DNA from 4 places in the Nonomuraea sp. H19 genome. Region 3 is predicted to be linked to each of the others. Evidence: riboswitches for the same ligand, from Rfam matches in the RefSeq annotation. Region 3 holds a riboswitch; each other region holds the start of a gene.
What was found. Region 3 has a riboswitch for thiamine pyrophosphate ahead of ACTMTI_RS05895 (purine-cytosine permease family protein). Riboswitches for the same ligand answer to the same signal wherever they lie in the genome.
Positions count from the first base shown of each region.

Region 1: it holds a riboswitch for thiamine pyrophosphate, as region 3 does, so the genes downstream of both, ACTMTI_RS15540 (FAD-dependent oxidoreductase) here and ACTMTI_RS05895 (purine-cytosine permease family protein) in region 3, are expected to answer to the same signal.
Region 2: it holds a riboswitch for thiamine pyrophosphate, as region 3 does, so the genes downstream of both, thiC (phosphomethylpyrimidine synthase ThiC) here and ACTMTI_RS05895 (purine-cytosine permease family protein) in region 3, are expected to answer to the same signal.
Region 4: it holds a riboswitch for thiamine pyrophosphate, as region 3 does, so the genes downstream of both, ACTMTI_RS25650 (TenA family protein) here and ACTMTI_RS05895 (purine-cytosine permease family protein) in region 3, are expected to answer to the same signal.

Region 1 is NZ_JBQHCV010000006.1:310,137-313,334, reverse strand. It holds gene thiS (sulfur carrier protein ThiS) at 1-48, opposite strand, end outside; gene ACTMTI_RS15540 (FAD-dependent oxidoreductase) at 45-1,310, opposite strand; TPP riboswitch at 1,300-1,416, opposite strand; gene ACTMTI_RS15535 (NAD(P)/FAD-dependent oxidoreductase) at 1,474-2,637, shown strand; gene ACTMTI_RS15530 (Rv2175c family DNA-binding protein) at 2,668-3,042, shown strand; gene thiE (thiamine phosphate synthase) at 3,020-3,198, shown strand, end outside.
Region 2 is NZ_JBQHCV010000004.1:58,350-61,547, forward strand. It holds gene ACTMTI_RS09570 (universal stress protein) at 1-466, opposite strand, end outside; gene ACTMTI_RS09575 (hypothetical protein) at 485-835, opposite strand; gene ACTMTI_RS09580 (class I SAM-dependent methyltransferase) at 832-1,485, opposite strand; TPP riboswitch at 1,536-1,648, shown strand; gene thiC (phosphomethylpyrimidine synthase ThiC) at 1,641-3,194, shown strand; gene ACTMTI_RS09590 (SDR family oxidoreductase) at 3,191-3,198, opposite strand, start outside.
Region 3 is NZ_JBQHCV010000002.1:463,142-466,339, reverse strand. It holds gene ACTMTI_RS05905 (PAS domain S-box protein) at 1-63, opposite strand, end outside; gene ACTMTI_RS05900 (methylated-DNA--[protein]-cysteine S-methyltransferase) at 161-739, shown strand; gene ACTMTI_RS05895 (purine-cytosine permease family protein) at 699-2,036, opposite strand; TPP riboswitch at 2,027-2,140, opposite strand; gene ACTMTI_RS05890 (rhodanese-like domain-containing protein) at 2,200-2,523, opposite strand; gene ACTMTI_RS05885 (winged helix-turn-helix transcriptional regulator) at 2,520-2,954, opposite strand; gene ACTMTI_RS05880 (MFS transporter) at 3,032-3,198, shown strand, end outside.
Region 4 is NZ_JBQHCV010000011.1:239,435-242,632, forward strand. It holds gene ACTMTI_RS25640 (carbon starvation CstA family protein) at 1-521, shown strand, start outside; gene ACTMTI_RS25645 (hypothetical protein) at 553-744, opposite strand; gene ACTMTI_RS25650 (TenA family protein) at 1,033-1,707, opposite strand; TPP riboswitch at 1,696-1,791, opposite strand; gene ACTMTI_RS25655 (histidine phosphatase family protein) at 1,807-2,415, opposite strand; partial or broken gene ACTMTI_RS25660 (hypothetical protein) at 2,579-2,659, shown strand; gene ligD (non-homologous end-joining DNA ligase LigD) at 2,668-3,198, shown strand, end outside.

The DNA of each region.
Region 1 (3,198 bases), on a different contig from region 3:
CATGCCGTCGGCGACCTCGTGCGCGGCCCCGTTGATCAGCACAATCATGAAATTTCCTCAAACCTCCCCGGCGAGCACAACGCCGCCAGCTCGCCTTCCTCGCCCGGCTCCCCTGCGACGAGGGCCGCCGTGAGCGGCGCCAGCAGCACGCCGCCCCGGTAATGCCCGGTGGCCAGCGTGAGCCCCGGCGTACCGCTCGGGCCGATGATGGGCAGGTTGTCCGGCGTGCCCGGGCGCAATCCCGCCACCACGTCGGCGACCTCCAGCTCGGTCACGCCCGGCACCAGCTCCCTGGCGTCGCGCAGCAGCTCGTAGAGCCCGCCGGCCGTCACCCTCGTGTCGAACCCGAGCTCCTCCTGCGTGGCCCCGACCACCAGCTCACCATCGCCTCTGGGGACGAGGTAGACGGGCGTGCCGTGCACGGTGCCGCGTACGCACCTGCTGAGCAGCGGCTGGGCCGAACGCAACCGCATGATCTGCCCCTTGATGGGCCGCACCGGCAGCTCGGCCAGCTCGGTGCTCCAGGCTCCGGCGGCCAGGATGACCCGTTCCGCCCGGATCTCGGACGGCGCGGGGGTGCCGGCGGTCGAGCCGATCGGCGGTGCCAGGCGTACTCCGACGACTCTGCCGCCGTCGCGCAGGAGGCCGGTGGCGCGTGCCCGTACCAAGGGGGCGTGGAGCCGGTCCAGGGCGGCGAGCAGGGCCGTCGTGACGCGGCGCGGGTCCACCCAGGCGTCGCCCGGCGCCAGCAGCCCGCCGCGCACGGAAGGGGCCAGCATGGGCTCGAGACGGCGGCACTCGCGCCCGGTCAGCCGCTCGACCGGCAGCCCGAGCTTCTCCATGAACGTCGCCAGCTCGTCGAGCGCCGCGAGGTCGTCTGCCCCGAACGCCACGTCGAGCGTCCCATCCGTACGAAGATCCAGCCCGCGCCGGGCCGCCTCACCGGCACCCTCGCCGCCCCCGAACGCACCGAAGACGTGGCCGGAGGAGGCGTCGCCCGGCGTAAGCCCGGTGTCCGCGGCGGGCAGCCCGGCGTTCGTGGCGGGCAGTCCGGTGTCGCCCGCCGGCAGCCCGGCGTCCGCGGCCAGTTCGGCGGCGAAGGACGGCCAGCGGCGCAGCGAGGCCAGCCCCAGCCGGAGCAGCGGCGCCTCCGTGTACGTGACCTCGCTGACCGGGGCCAGCATGCCCGCCGCCGCGTGCGAGGCCCCCGAGGCCGGAGCCGGGTCCACCACGGTGACCGGCCGCCCTGCGCGGGCCAGCCGCCAGGCGATGGACAGTCCGACGACCCCGCCGCCTACGATCACATCCACATGCGCTCCCTTCGCCGGCATGATCCGGATCAGGTGTCTTGCGGTCGAAGGCCCGGTGCAGCCTTCCTCTCAGCCCGGTAACGGCCGGACTCCCGCGCGTCTTACCTCCTCAGCCTACGGCCTCGGTGCCACGCCCGGACACGCTCCCGTTATGGTCTTGAACGTGAATCATGTCGTGGTGGTGGGAGCGGGCCTGGCCGGAGTGCGCACCGTGGAGGCGCTGCGCGGACGGGGATTCGACGGCAGGATCACCCTGATAGGCCAGGAACGGCATCGTCCCTACGATCGCCCGCCCCTGTCCAAGAGCGTGCTCCTCGGCGACGCCGACACCAGCTACGTCGACACCGACCTGGCCGCCATCGACGTCGACTTCCGGCCCGGCGTCGCCGCCAAGGCCCTGCGCGAGGGCGTCGTGGAGACGACCGAGGGCGAGGTCGGCTACGACGGCCTGGTCATCGCCACCGGAGCGGAGCCGATCATGCTGCCCGGCGACGGCCCTCAGCACGTGCTGCGCACCCTCGACGACGCCCACGAGCTCAGGGCCAGGCTCGTGCCCGGCGCCCGGGTCGCGATCATCGGCGCCGGGTGGATCGGCGCCGAGGTGGCCACCGCCGCCCGCCGCGCCGGATGCGCCGTGACGGTGATCGAGGCGGCCTCCACTCCGCTCGCGACCGCCGTGGGCACGGAGCTCGGCGCCCGCACCGAGCCCTGGTACGAGGGCATCGACCTGCGGCTCGACACCATGGTCGGCTCCGTGGACGAGGGCGGCGTACGGCTGCTCGACGGCGAGTTCGTCGAAGCCCACGTGGTCGTCACCGGCATCGGCGTGCGCCCCGCGATCGAATGGCTCGCCGACGCCGACATCGACCTGCACAACGGCGTCGTCGTCGACGAGCACCTGCGTGCCTCGCTGCCGAACACGGTCGCCGTCGGCGACTGCGCCGCCTGGTGGTCCCGCCGATTCCAGACCAGGCTCAGGGTCGAGCACTGGGACACCGCGCTCAACGCCCCCGAGGTCGCCGCGGCGACCTTGCTGGGCGAGGACGCGGTGTACGACCCGGTGCCGTACTTCTGGTCGGAGCAGTTCGGGCACATGGTCCAGTACGCTGGGCACCACCCCGCGGGGGAGCGTCTCCTCTACCGGGGTGATCCGGACGGCAAGTGGTCGGCCGTCTGGCTCACCGCCGGCGGAACCCTCGCGGCGGTGCTCGCCGTGGACCGTCCGCGCGATCTCGTACAGGGTCGCCGGATCATCGACGCGGGTCACCTTATGGACGCGGAACTCCTGGTAGATCCACAAGTCCCCCTACGGGATTGTGTTGTTTGAGCAAGGACGGCATGTGGTAGTTGTGGTTTCGTGACGCTTTCTGTTGCACAGATCGACCGGGAGACCGACCAGCTCGTCGACGAGTGGCTCACTCTCCCCGAAGTGGCCTCGCGCCTCGACCTTTCGATCGGGCGGGCCAAGCAACTCCTCAAGGACCACAAGCTCCTCGGCGTGCGCCGCGGGAGCGGGGGCCCGCAGGTTCCTGCGGTGTTCCTGGACGGGAAGGAAGTGATGAAGGGCCTGCCCAGCACGCTGACCGTGTTGCAGGACGCCGGCTACGACGACGTCGAAGCGCTGCGTTGGCTCTTCACCCCCGACGAGTCGCTGCCGGGATCGCCCATCGATGCGATCAAGGCCGGCCGTCATACCGAGGTCAAGCGGCGTGCCCAAGCCCTCGCTTTCTGAGGCCCGCCTCTATCTCTGCACAGACGGCCGCCGCGACCGCGGCGACCTGGCGGAGTTCCTCGATTCGGTGCTGGCCGGCGGCGTGGACATCATCCAGCTGCGGGAGAAGGGCCTGGAGGCTCGCGAAGAACTCGCGCTCCTCGAAGTCTTCCGCGA
Region 2 (3,198 bases), on a different contig from region 3:
TCGGCGAGCCGTCGGCCCCGACCACCACCTCCCCGCGCGGCGACCTGGGCAGCTCGTGGACCAGCACGACGTCCGTACGGGCGTGCGCGGCAACCCCGTGTGCGACGGACCCGACCAGCAGCCCGCGTACGCCGCCGATCCCGCGACTGCCGACCACCAGCAGCTCGGCCCCCTCGGCGGCGTTGATCAGCGCGGTACGGGGATCACCGGGCAGCAACTCGGTGGTCACGCTGACGTCCGGGTGCTCCCGGCGGGCGCGGTCCTCGGCCGCGGCGAGCACCGTGGTGGCGCCTTCGCGCATCCACCGGGCGACGTCGGCGTACCGGGCGCTGCCGGACTCGTCATGCACCCACTTCGGCACGGCATGTGCCACGGTCAGCGGCGCCCTGCGCAACGCGGCCTCGTCGGCGGCCCATGCGGCCGCCTCCAGCCCGGTACGCGAGCCGTCCACCCCAACGATGATCACGACTTGGGCCTCTCACTTTCACGTGAACACGTAGCACTCCACCTCGGCGCGCCGGAACGGCAGCCCTTGCTTCGCGGAGTCCTCGGCGCACTTGCGCTCGGCCCTGCTGAGCTTCAGCGTGCCGCACACAGAGACGCCGGAGTATGTCCGGCAGTCGAGCGACGTGTCCGCCTCGCCGATGCGGTAGGTCGCCTTGACCTCCGCGCGGCATTCCGCTCGCGCCTTACTCGTGTCGGCGTAGCGGCATTGGGCGATCAGGGTTCGGTACTGCTCCTCACTCACCTCGTGCTGGTCGAAGCCATCTCGAGCGGTGGTCCCCCCGAACGCGGTCACCACCACGAGTCCTGCGACAGCGGCGATCTTGTTCATGTTCCCCCTGATGAAGTCCGTACCGCTGACAGCGATCGACAAACCTGGCGGCGCGCCGCCAGCACGTTCAGCCAAGTGCGACCGGTGGTCCTCAGGTCGTGTTCGAGGACCTGGAGACCGGCCGATTCCAGCGTCGCCAGCAGCGCGTCCGGGTCGCGGTGAGTGAACCAGCGGGACTGCTCGAAGCCGTACGACCTCGGCTCCCATCCCTCACCATCGCCCGCCGAGGTCGACATCCCGAGCACGCCTCCCGGTCGCAGCGCCGCCGACCAGGCGCGCAGGGTCGGCTCGGTCTCGGCGGTGGGCACGTGCAGGAGCGCCGCCACCGACCACAAGCCCGTCAGCGAGCCGGGGGCGAGCGGCGGGCGGCGCAGGTCGCCCAGCACGGCGGGCACCCCGCGGGCGGTGGCGAGCCTGGCCATCTCGATCGACCGGTCGACCCCGACGACCTCCAGCTCTCGCGCACGGAACCACGCCCCGTCGCGTCCCGGGCCGCACCCCAGGTCGGCCACCTTGGCCCCGTCGGGAAGCGCGTCCGCGAACCGCTGGCGAAACGCCAGGAATTCGGCGTCCGGCTGGTCGTTGCGCTCAGCGTAAACCGGTGCGATGCGGTCATAGCTGGCGGTGGTCCGCGACGTGGGATCGTCCATCGCCTGATCTTGCCATGTTTGGCGCGCGTCCAGGCGTGGGTACGATCATCGCCGTCCAACGCGGGAGCCCGGTGTGGACCGGGCTGAGAGGACGGCTGACAGCCGCCGACCGCCAGAACCTGCACCGGATAATGCCGGCGAAGGGAGTTTGCGCGATGAGTGGTGCGCCGGAGCTCGGTTTTTCCAAGATCTACCTCGGTGACCTCCGTGTGCCCATGCGGCAGGTGCGTCTGTCGGACGGTTCGGCGGTGACGCTGTACGACACGTCGGGCCCGTACACCGATCCCGCCGTCGAGACCGACGTCAGGCGAGGGCTGCCGCGCCTGCGCGAGCAGTGGGTACGCGAGCGCCGCGCGGCCGGCGAGCCTGTCACCCAGGTCGCCTGCGCCAAGAAAGGCCTGGTCACGAAGGAGATGGAGTTCGTGGCGGCACGCGAGGGGCTGACCCCCGGGTTCGTCCGCCAGGAGGTCGCGGCCGGCCGGGCCATCATCCCCGCCAACGTCAACCACCCCGAGTCCGAACCGATGATCATCGGCCGCAACTTCCTCGTGAAGATCAACGCCAACATCGGCAACTCCGCCGTGACGTCCTCCATCGAGGAGGAGGTCGAGAAGATGACCTGGGCCACCCGGTGGGGCGCGGACACCATCATGGACCTGTCCACCGGCCCCGACATCCATGAGACCCGCGAGTGGATCATCCGCAACTCGCCCGTCCCGGTCGGGACCGTACCTATTTACCAGGCGTTGGAGAAGGCCAAGGGGCGGCCGGAGGCGCTGTCGTGGGAGGTTTACCGCGACACCCTGATCGAGCAGTGCGAGCAGGGCGTCGACTACGTGACCGTGCACGCGGGGGTGCGGCTGGCGTACGTGCCGCTGACCGCCCGCCGCAAGACCGGGATCGTCTCGCGCGGCGGCTCGATCATGGCCGCCTGGTGCCTGGCGCACCATCGCGAGAGCTTCCTGTACGAGCACTTCGACGAGATGTGCGAGATCCTGGCCCGCTACGACGTGTCGTTCTCGCTCGGCGACGGGCTGCGGCCCGGCTCGATCGCGGACGCCAACGACGAGGCCCAGTTCGCCGAGCTGCGCACGCTTGGGGAGCTGACCGCCATCGCCCGGGCCCATGACGTCCAGGTGATGATCGAGGGGCCGGGGCACGTGCCCATGCACAAGATCAAGGAGAACGTCGACCTGCAGCGCGAGCTGTGCGACGACGCCCCCTTCTACACCCTGGGGCCGTTGGTGACCGACATCGCGCCCGGCTACGACCACATCACCTCGGGCATCGGGGCCGCCATGATCGGCTGGTACGGCACCGCCATGCTCTGCTACGTCACCCCCAAAGAGCACCTCGGCCTGCCGAACAAGGACGACGTCAAGACGGGCGTGATCACGTACAAGATCGCCGCCCACGCGGCGGACCTGGCCAAGGGGCATCCGCAGGCGCAGGCGTGGGACGACGCGCTGTCGGACGCGCGCTTCGAGTTCCGCTGGGAGGACCAGTTCGACCTGGCGCTCGACCCCGACACGGCGCGCGCCTTCCACGACGAGACCCTCCCCGCCGCACCCGCCAAGACCGCGCACTTCTGCTCGATGTGCGGCCCGAAGTTCTGCTCCATGCGGATCAGCCACGACATCCGCGAAGCCGGCATGGCGCAGAAGGCCGCCGAGTTCCGGCAGCTCGGCGGCACCATCTACGTCGACTAGCCCG
Region 3 (3,198 bases):
GGGTGAGCTGGCGAGCACCGCGCGAGCGATCTCGTCGTCACTACCGGCCCATTCGTCCCCCACTCCTCCATAGTGCACGTGGCAGCGTGGGTGCGTCGGGCGATCCGTCCGATACGCTGCGGTCACGGCGATTTCTCGGGAGCCGGGGAAGGGTGGAGGCATGACGAGCGGCGATCTGGATGCCCTGCTGCGCGTGACCTCCAGCACCTATCGAGGTGAGACACCGCCGGACATCGCGTTCGGCACCTACGACGGCGCCGTGGGCCGGCTGGTGCTGGCCGTGACCGGCAAGGGCATCGTCGCGTGCAGCTTCGAGCCGGAAAACGATGTCTTCGCGCTGGTCAGCAGGCATGTGGGCACGTTCATCGGGCCGGATCCGCGCCGGCTCGACCCGGTGCGCAGGGAGCTGGACGCCTACTTCTCCGGCCGGCTGCGCACGTTCGCCACGCCGGTCAACCTGACGCTGGCCACGCCTTTCGCCCGTACGGTGCTGCAGAAGACGATGGCGGTCCCCTACGGCACGACCACGACGCTGGAGGAGATCGGCGCGAGCATCGGCAGGCCGCGCGCGCTGCGGGCGATCGGCAACGCGCTGGCCTCCAACCCCGTCTGCGTGGTCGTGCCGTGCCACCGGGTGGTTCGCGCGGAAGGCGAGCTGGGCGACTACGCCGGAGGCGCGGCCGCCAAGCAGCACCTGCTCAACGTCGAACGGCGAGCCGCCGCAGCAGCAGGCCGATGAGCAGCGTGACCAGCGCGGCCACCAAGGCCCCGCCGAGCGCGCCGTTCATCCACGGCTCCCGGGTGAAGCCGATGGCCTTGCGGGCGCCCACCCAGAACTCGTCCCACCAGGGAACGGTCAGCGTCGAGGTCGTCAGCCAGTAGGCCATGAAGCCCAGCGCCCACGGCACCAGCATCGACCAGCGCGAGGGCGCGTTCTCGTCGGTGTTCCAGCGGTCGGAGCGGGCGAAGACGAAGTAGTCCACGGCGAGCACCGCGAACATCGGCACGAACACCGCCCCGATCACGCCGAGGAACGCGCCGTACGAGGTGACGTCCACGACCAGGGCGATCGCGACAGTGAGCACGCCGATGGCGGTGGAGAAGACGCGCCGGTCCACGCGCGGCATCAGGTTCTGCAGCGACACGGTGGTGGAGTAGACGTTGGCGAAGGACTGATCGGTCTCGCGCAGCACCAGGATGGCGAAGAACAGCGCGCCCAGCGGCACCGCGACGAACGGGCTGAACACCGACGTCGGGTCGGCCTCCACCCCGGCCGCCCCCACGATGGCGACCGCGTACACGCCCAGCCCCAGGCAGGCCACCTGGGCCAGCGTGTAGCCGCCGACCACGCCGGTGAAGGCGGCCCGGCTCGACCTGGAGTGCCGGGCGAAGTCGGCGGCCATCGGCACCCACGACACCGACAGCGCGATCACGTAGTCCACGGCGGCGGGGAAGGCGGTCCAGCTTCCGCCCGTGTGCGCGGGAGCCTCGGACACGAAGAACCACGTGAACCAGACCATCGACACGATCACCCCGATGGTGACGTACCGCCGCAGCAGGCGTACCGAGCCCAGTGGCCAGATCGTGAGCGCCGTGGTGACCACGCCCGCCAGGATCACCCACACCTGGTACGGCACGCCTCCGAAGATCGCCGTGGCGGCCTGGGCGATCACCCACAGCTCGAAGGCGCCCCAGCCGAGCATCTGCACGATGTTCAGCACCGTGGGCACGTAGGACGTCTTGGCCCCGAACAGCCCGCGCAACAGCACCATCGAGGGCTGCCCCGTCTGGGTGCCGGGGATGGCGGACAGGCCCACCATGGACGTGCCGATCAGGCTTCCGACCACGGTGGCGGTGAGCGCGGCGACCAGGCTGAGCGGCGCGTTGCCGAGGGGGTTGAGCAGGTAGAGGGCTCCGGAGAAGCCCAGGAGGCTGACGCCGAGGTTCGCCCAGAGCGCGCCCTGGTCGAGGACGCCCAGCGTCTTCGGCGGCGCGCCCTCCAGGGTCAGCGGAACTTCGTCGGCGACATGCGTCATCGCACACTCCCTACGCCGGCATTACCCGGACAGGTTCAGGCGGTCGGCAGCGGATGAGTAGCTGCCCTCTCAGCCCGGCACCCCGAGCTCCCGCGACGATCTGAAGTTTGCGCCCTTATGATGCCTCAATGGCCGCCGAATCGCCATAGTGGGCGAATCACAGTCAGGCGACGAACGGCTCCTGCCCGGTCTCGCTGATCATGGGGCGGCGCGCGGCCTCCCACGACTGCATGCCGCCGCCGACGTTGACCGCGTCATGCCCGAGCCGGCCGAGCCAGGCCGCCACCTGAAGCGACCGTCCGCCCACCCGGCAGACGACATAAACCGTCCGGTCCGCGGGCACCTCGCTCACCCGCTCCTGGATCTGGGTCATGGGGATGTGCACGGCTTCCGGAGCGTGCCCCGCCAGCCATTCGTCCTGCTCCCGGACGTCGAGCAGGTAGGCATCGTCGGGAACGGCACTGGCATCGATCTCACGTACGGTCATGTCTCCATCATCTCGCGTCGCGCGTCGTACGCGGCACGCGCCGCCGCGACCTCCTCCTGGTGCTCCTCGGTCCAGGTGACCAGCGTCTTGATGGTCTGGTGCAGGGTACGGCCGAGCGGCGTCAGCGCGTAGTCGACCCTGGGCGGCACGACGGGGTGGACCGTACGGGAGACCAGGCCGTCTCGTTCGAGCTGACGCAGGGTCACGGTGAGCATGCGCTGGCTGACGCCGTCGATCTCGCGGCGCAGCTGCGTGAAGCGCAGGCTCTGGCAGTCGAGCAGCGCGATGACCAGCAGGGACCACTTGTCGGCGATGCGGTCGAGTATCTGGCGGACCTCGCAGTCCTCCCGCGTGTCCCACTGCCGCACGTCGTAGTCGTCGTCCACGGTGCTCTCGCAGTAACTAAGTGACTTCAAAGTGCCGTCTTCCATGACATTTCATGCTGGCCCAAGATGTGGACGGTTACAAGAGAGAACCGACATGCCTATACGTAACCGGGGGATTTGTCATGCCTGCCCGTTCCTGGGGTGTACTTGCCGTGTTGTGCGGTGCCATCTTTCTCGAGGGCATCGACGTGGCCATGCTGAACGTCGCCCTCCCGTCCATCCGTGCCGACCTGGGCCTGTCCACGGGCATGCTGAGCGGCGTCGTGAGCGCGTACGTGCTCGGCTACGG
Region 4 (3,198 bases), on a different contig from region 3:
CGCTCGGCGGCATCAACCAGCTCTTCCCGCTCTTCGGCATCGCCAACCAGTTGCTGGCCGCCGTGGCGCTCACCGTGGCCACGACCCTGCTGATCAAGAGCGGCCGGCTGAAGTGGGCCTGGGTGACGGCGGTGCCGCTGGCCTGGGACGTCGCGGTCACGCTGACGGCCAGCTACCAGAAGGTCCTCTCCACCGACCCCACGCTCGGCTTCTTCGCCCAGCGCGACCGCTACCAGACGGCGCTGGACCAGGGGCAGTTGCTCGCGCCGGCCAAGTCCATGGACGCCATGCGGCAGATCGTGATCAACTCCACCGTGGACGGCGTCCTGGCGGCGCTGTTCGCAATCATGATCATCATTGTGATCCTGGACGCGGCTCGCGTGTGGGTGAAGGCGATCAGGACGCGGGAGCCGCTGCCGAGCGCGGAGGCGCCGTTCGAGGAGTCGAAGATCGTCGCCCCGGCCGGGCTCATCCCCACCCGCGAGGAACGCGAGCTGATGGCCAAGGCCTCATCCGGCTAGAACTCCCTGATGATCCGGCTCAGCATGGCGTTCAGCTCGGCGAGGCCGTCCTCGCCGAGCTGGTCAGGGCACGCGGCGACGTCAACCGCATGATCCGCGACTCCTCGGTGCGGTACGCCGCGCTGCCGATCGGCGAGATCGTCGAGCGGATCCGCGAATCGGCCACCTCACGCCGCCGGGCGCCCATGACCAAGCCCCTCGACCCGCTCTTCGACGTGCTCATCCACGCTCAGGACATCTGCGTGCCGCTGGGCATCGCGCGCGCCATGCCATCGGAGGCGGCCCGCGCCAGTGCCGCCCACATCTGGGAGCGCGGCCGGCCCTTCTATGCGCAGCGGCGGCTGAGCGGGCTGCGGCTGGTCGCCACCGACGTCGACTGGGCGGTCGGCGCGGGCGACGTCGTGGAGGCGGCCCATCCAGGCGCTGCTCCTGCTGCTGAGCGGGCGACCGGCCGCGCTGCCGAGCCTCGCGGGGGCGGGCACGACGGCACTGGCCGCGCGCCTGTGACCGATCAGGGAGCCAGCCAGCGCGCCGTCGGCCAGGTCTCGCGCCGCCAGGCGCTGTCCCAGAACATCCACTCGTACGCCGCCGCCGTGCGGTACGCCGCGGCCATGGCCTCCCGGGTCGCCGCGTCCGCGGTGGCGGCCAGCCGGTCGGCGATGGCCTTGGCCTGCTCGACGGAGGCCGCGAAGCCGGGATCCGAATAGGTGGAGATCCACTTGCGGTACGGGTGATCGGGCGTGTCCCCGGTGCGCCGCAGCAGCGTCGTACCGACGTCCTGGTAGATCCAGAAGCACGGCAGCACCGCCGCCGCCAGCACCGGATAGGGTGCGGCGAGCGCCGTGGCCTGCAGGAACGACGCGTAGGCCAGGCAGGTCGGCGACGTGGCGATCCCCGCCGCGTCGGCGCCGAGCTCCGCGACGTAACCGGCGTGCAGCAGGCGCTCGGCGGCCAGCGCGGCGTGCGCGCTCTGCGCGAAGAACGCCGCGTCCGCCGGGTCCGTCGCCCGTGCCGACGCTGTCGCGAGGGCCTTGGAGAACGCCTCCAGATAGCGGCCGTCCTGCACGATGTAGAACGCGAACCGGTCGCGGTCGAGTGTGCCGGCGCCGAGTGCGACGTTGAAGGGGTGGTCGTGGATGGCGCTCATCAGGTCGGCCGTGCGCAGCCACATGTCATCGCAGAACATCGACGTCCCTCCGCTAGCGCTAACTAGATCAGGTTCGACGGGTGTGATCTCAGCCCGGGTCGCCGGGCACCCCGCGTCAACGGCCAACTGTAACAGGGCTCATTCGCGCGGTTCGGGCGGGAAGCCGGTCCAGCGCAGCTCGGCGGGCAGATGGCCCATGTCGTTGTAGGAGAGCACCGAGGAGGGGCGGTCGGGGGCGTACCGGATGACGGTCAGGGCGGCGTTGCAGTGGTTGAGGCCGAGCCAGCGCCACTTCGGGGCGTCCAGGGCGGCGCGGACGAGCCAGCCGATCAGGAAGTTGTGCGTGACGACCAGTTCGTGGCGGGTCCCCTCCGCCACGGGACCCGTGAACGCGCGCAGGGCCTCGGCGGCGAGCGCCGGGCCGCGCTCGCGTTCGTCTGCGGGGAACTGGCCGACGAAGCCGAGGAGGCGGTCGGCGTAGCCGGGGGCGAGCTCCTCCTTCTCGGGCACGTACGGGATGTAGTCCCCGGCGGCCTCGCTGACGTGCAGGGGGATGCCGGGCAGCCGCTCGCCGATCAGGTGGGCGGTCTGCGTCGCGCGGGGGAGCGGGCCGTGGTGGATGGCGGAGAGGGGGACGCCCTGGAGGCGCTCGCCGAGCAGTGCGGCCTGGCGGCGGCCGGCGTCCGTCAGGCCGCTTTCGTCCGGCGTGGCCTCGCCGTGGCGGGTGAGATACAGGAAACGGGTCATGATCTAGCCCATTGTTCCGGATATCGTAGGGCGAGTGACCAGCGATGAGACGCGTGACGGCGTGGCGCTGACCAATCTCGGCCAGCCGCTGTTCGACGGGGCGGGCGCGACCAAGCGCGACCTGGTCGACTACCTCGACGCGGTCCGCGACCGCATCATCCCGGTGCTGCGCGGCCGTGCGCTCTCGGTCATCCGGGTACGGCCCGGGCAGGAGCCCTTTGTGCAGAAGAACCTGCCCAAATACGCCCCCGAATGGATGGAGACCACCTCCCACTGGGCCGAGGCATCGCGTCGGCAGGTGACGTACGCGCGCTGTGCAATGACCGGCGAAGCCTGCTGTGGTTCGCCAACCAGAGGGCGGTCGAGTACCACCCGGCGCTGTTCGTCGGCGACCACCCCACGCACATGGTGCTCGACCTCGACCCGCCCGGGGACGACTTCGAGCTCGCCGTGCGGGGCGCCTTCCTGGTACGCCAGGCGCTGGACGACGCCGGGCTGGCCGGGGCGGTGAAGACCAGCGGGGCGAAGGGCGTGCACGTGTTCGTGCCCGTGGCGGCCGGGACCGCCATGGACGACCTGGCCGCGGCCACCCGTGCGCTGGCCGCGCGCGCCGAGCGGGTGGATCCGGCGATCGCCACCACGGCGTTCATCCGCGAGGACCGGGCGGGCAAGGTGTTCATCGACTCGACCAGGGCGGGCGGGGCCACGGTGGTGGCCGCCTACAGCCCGCGGGTGCGGCCCGGCGCGCCGGTCTCCTTCCCCGTGCCATGGTCCGACCTCGAC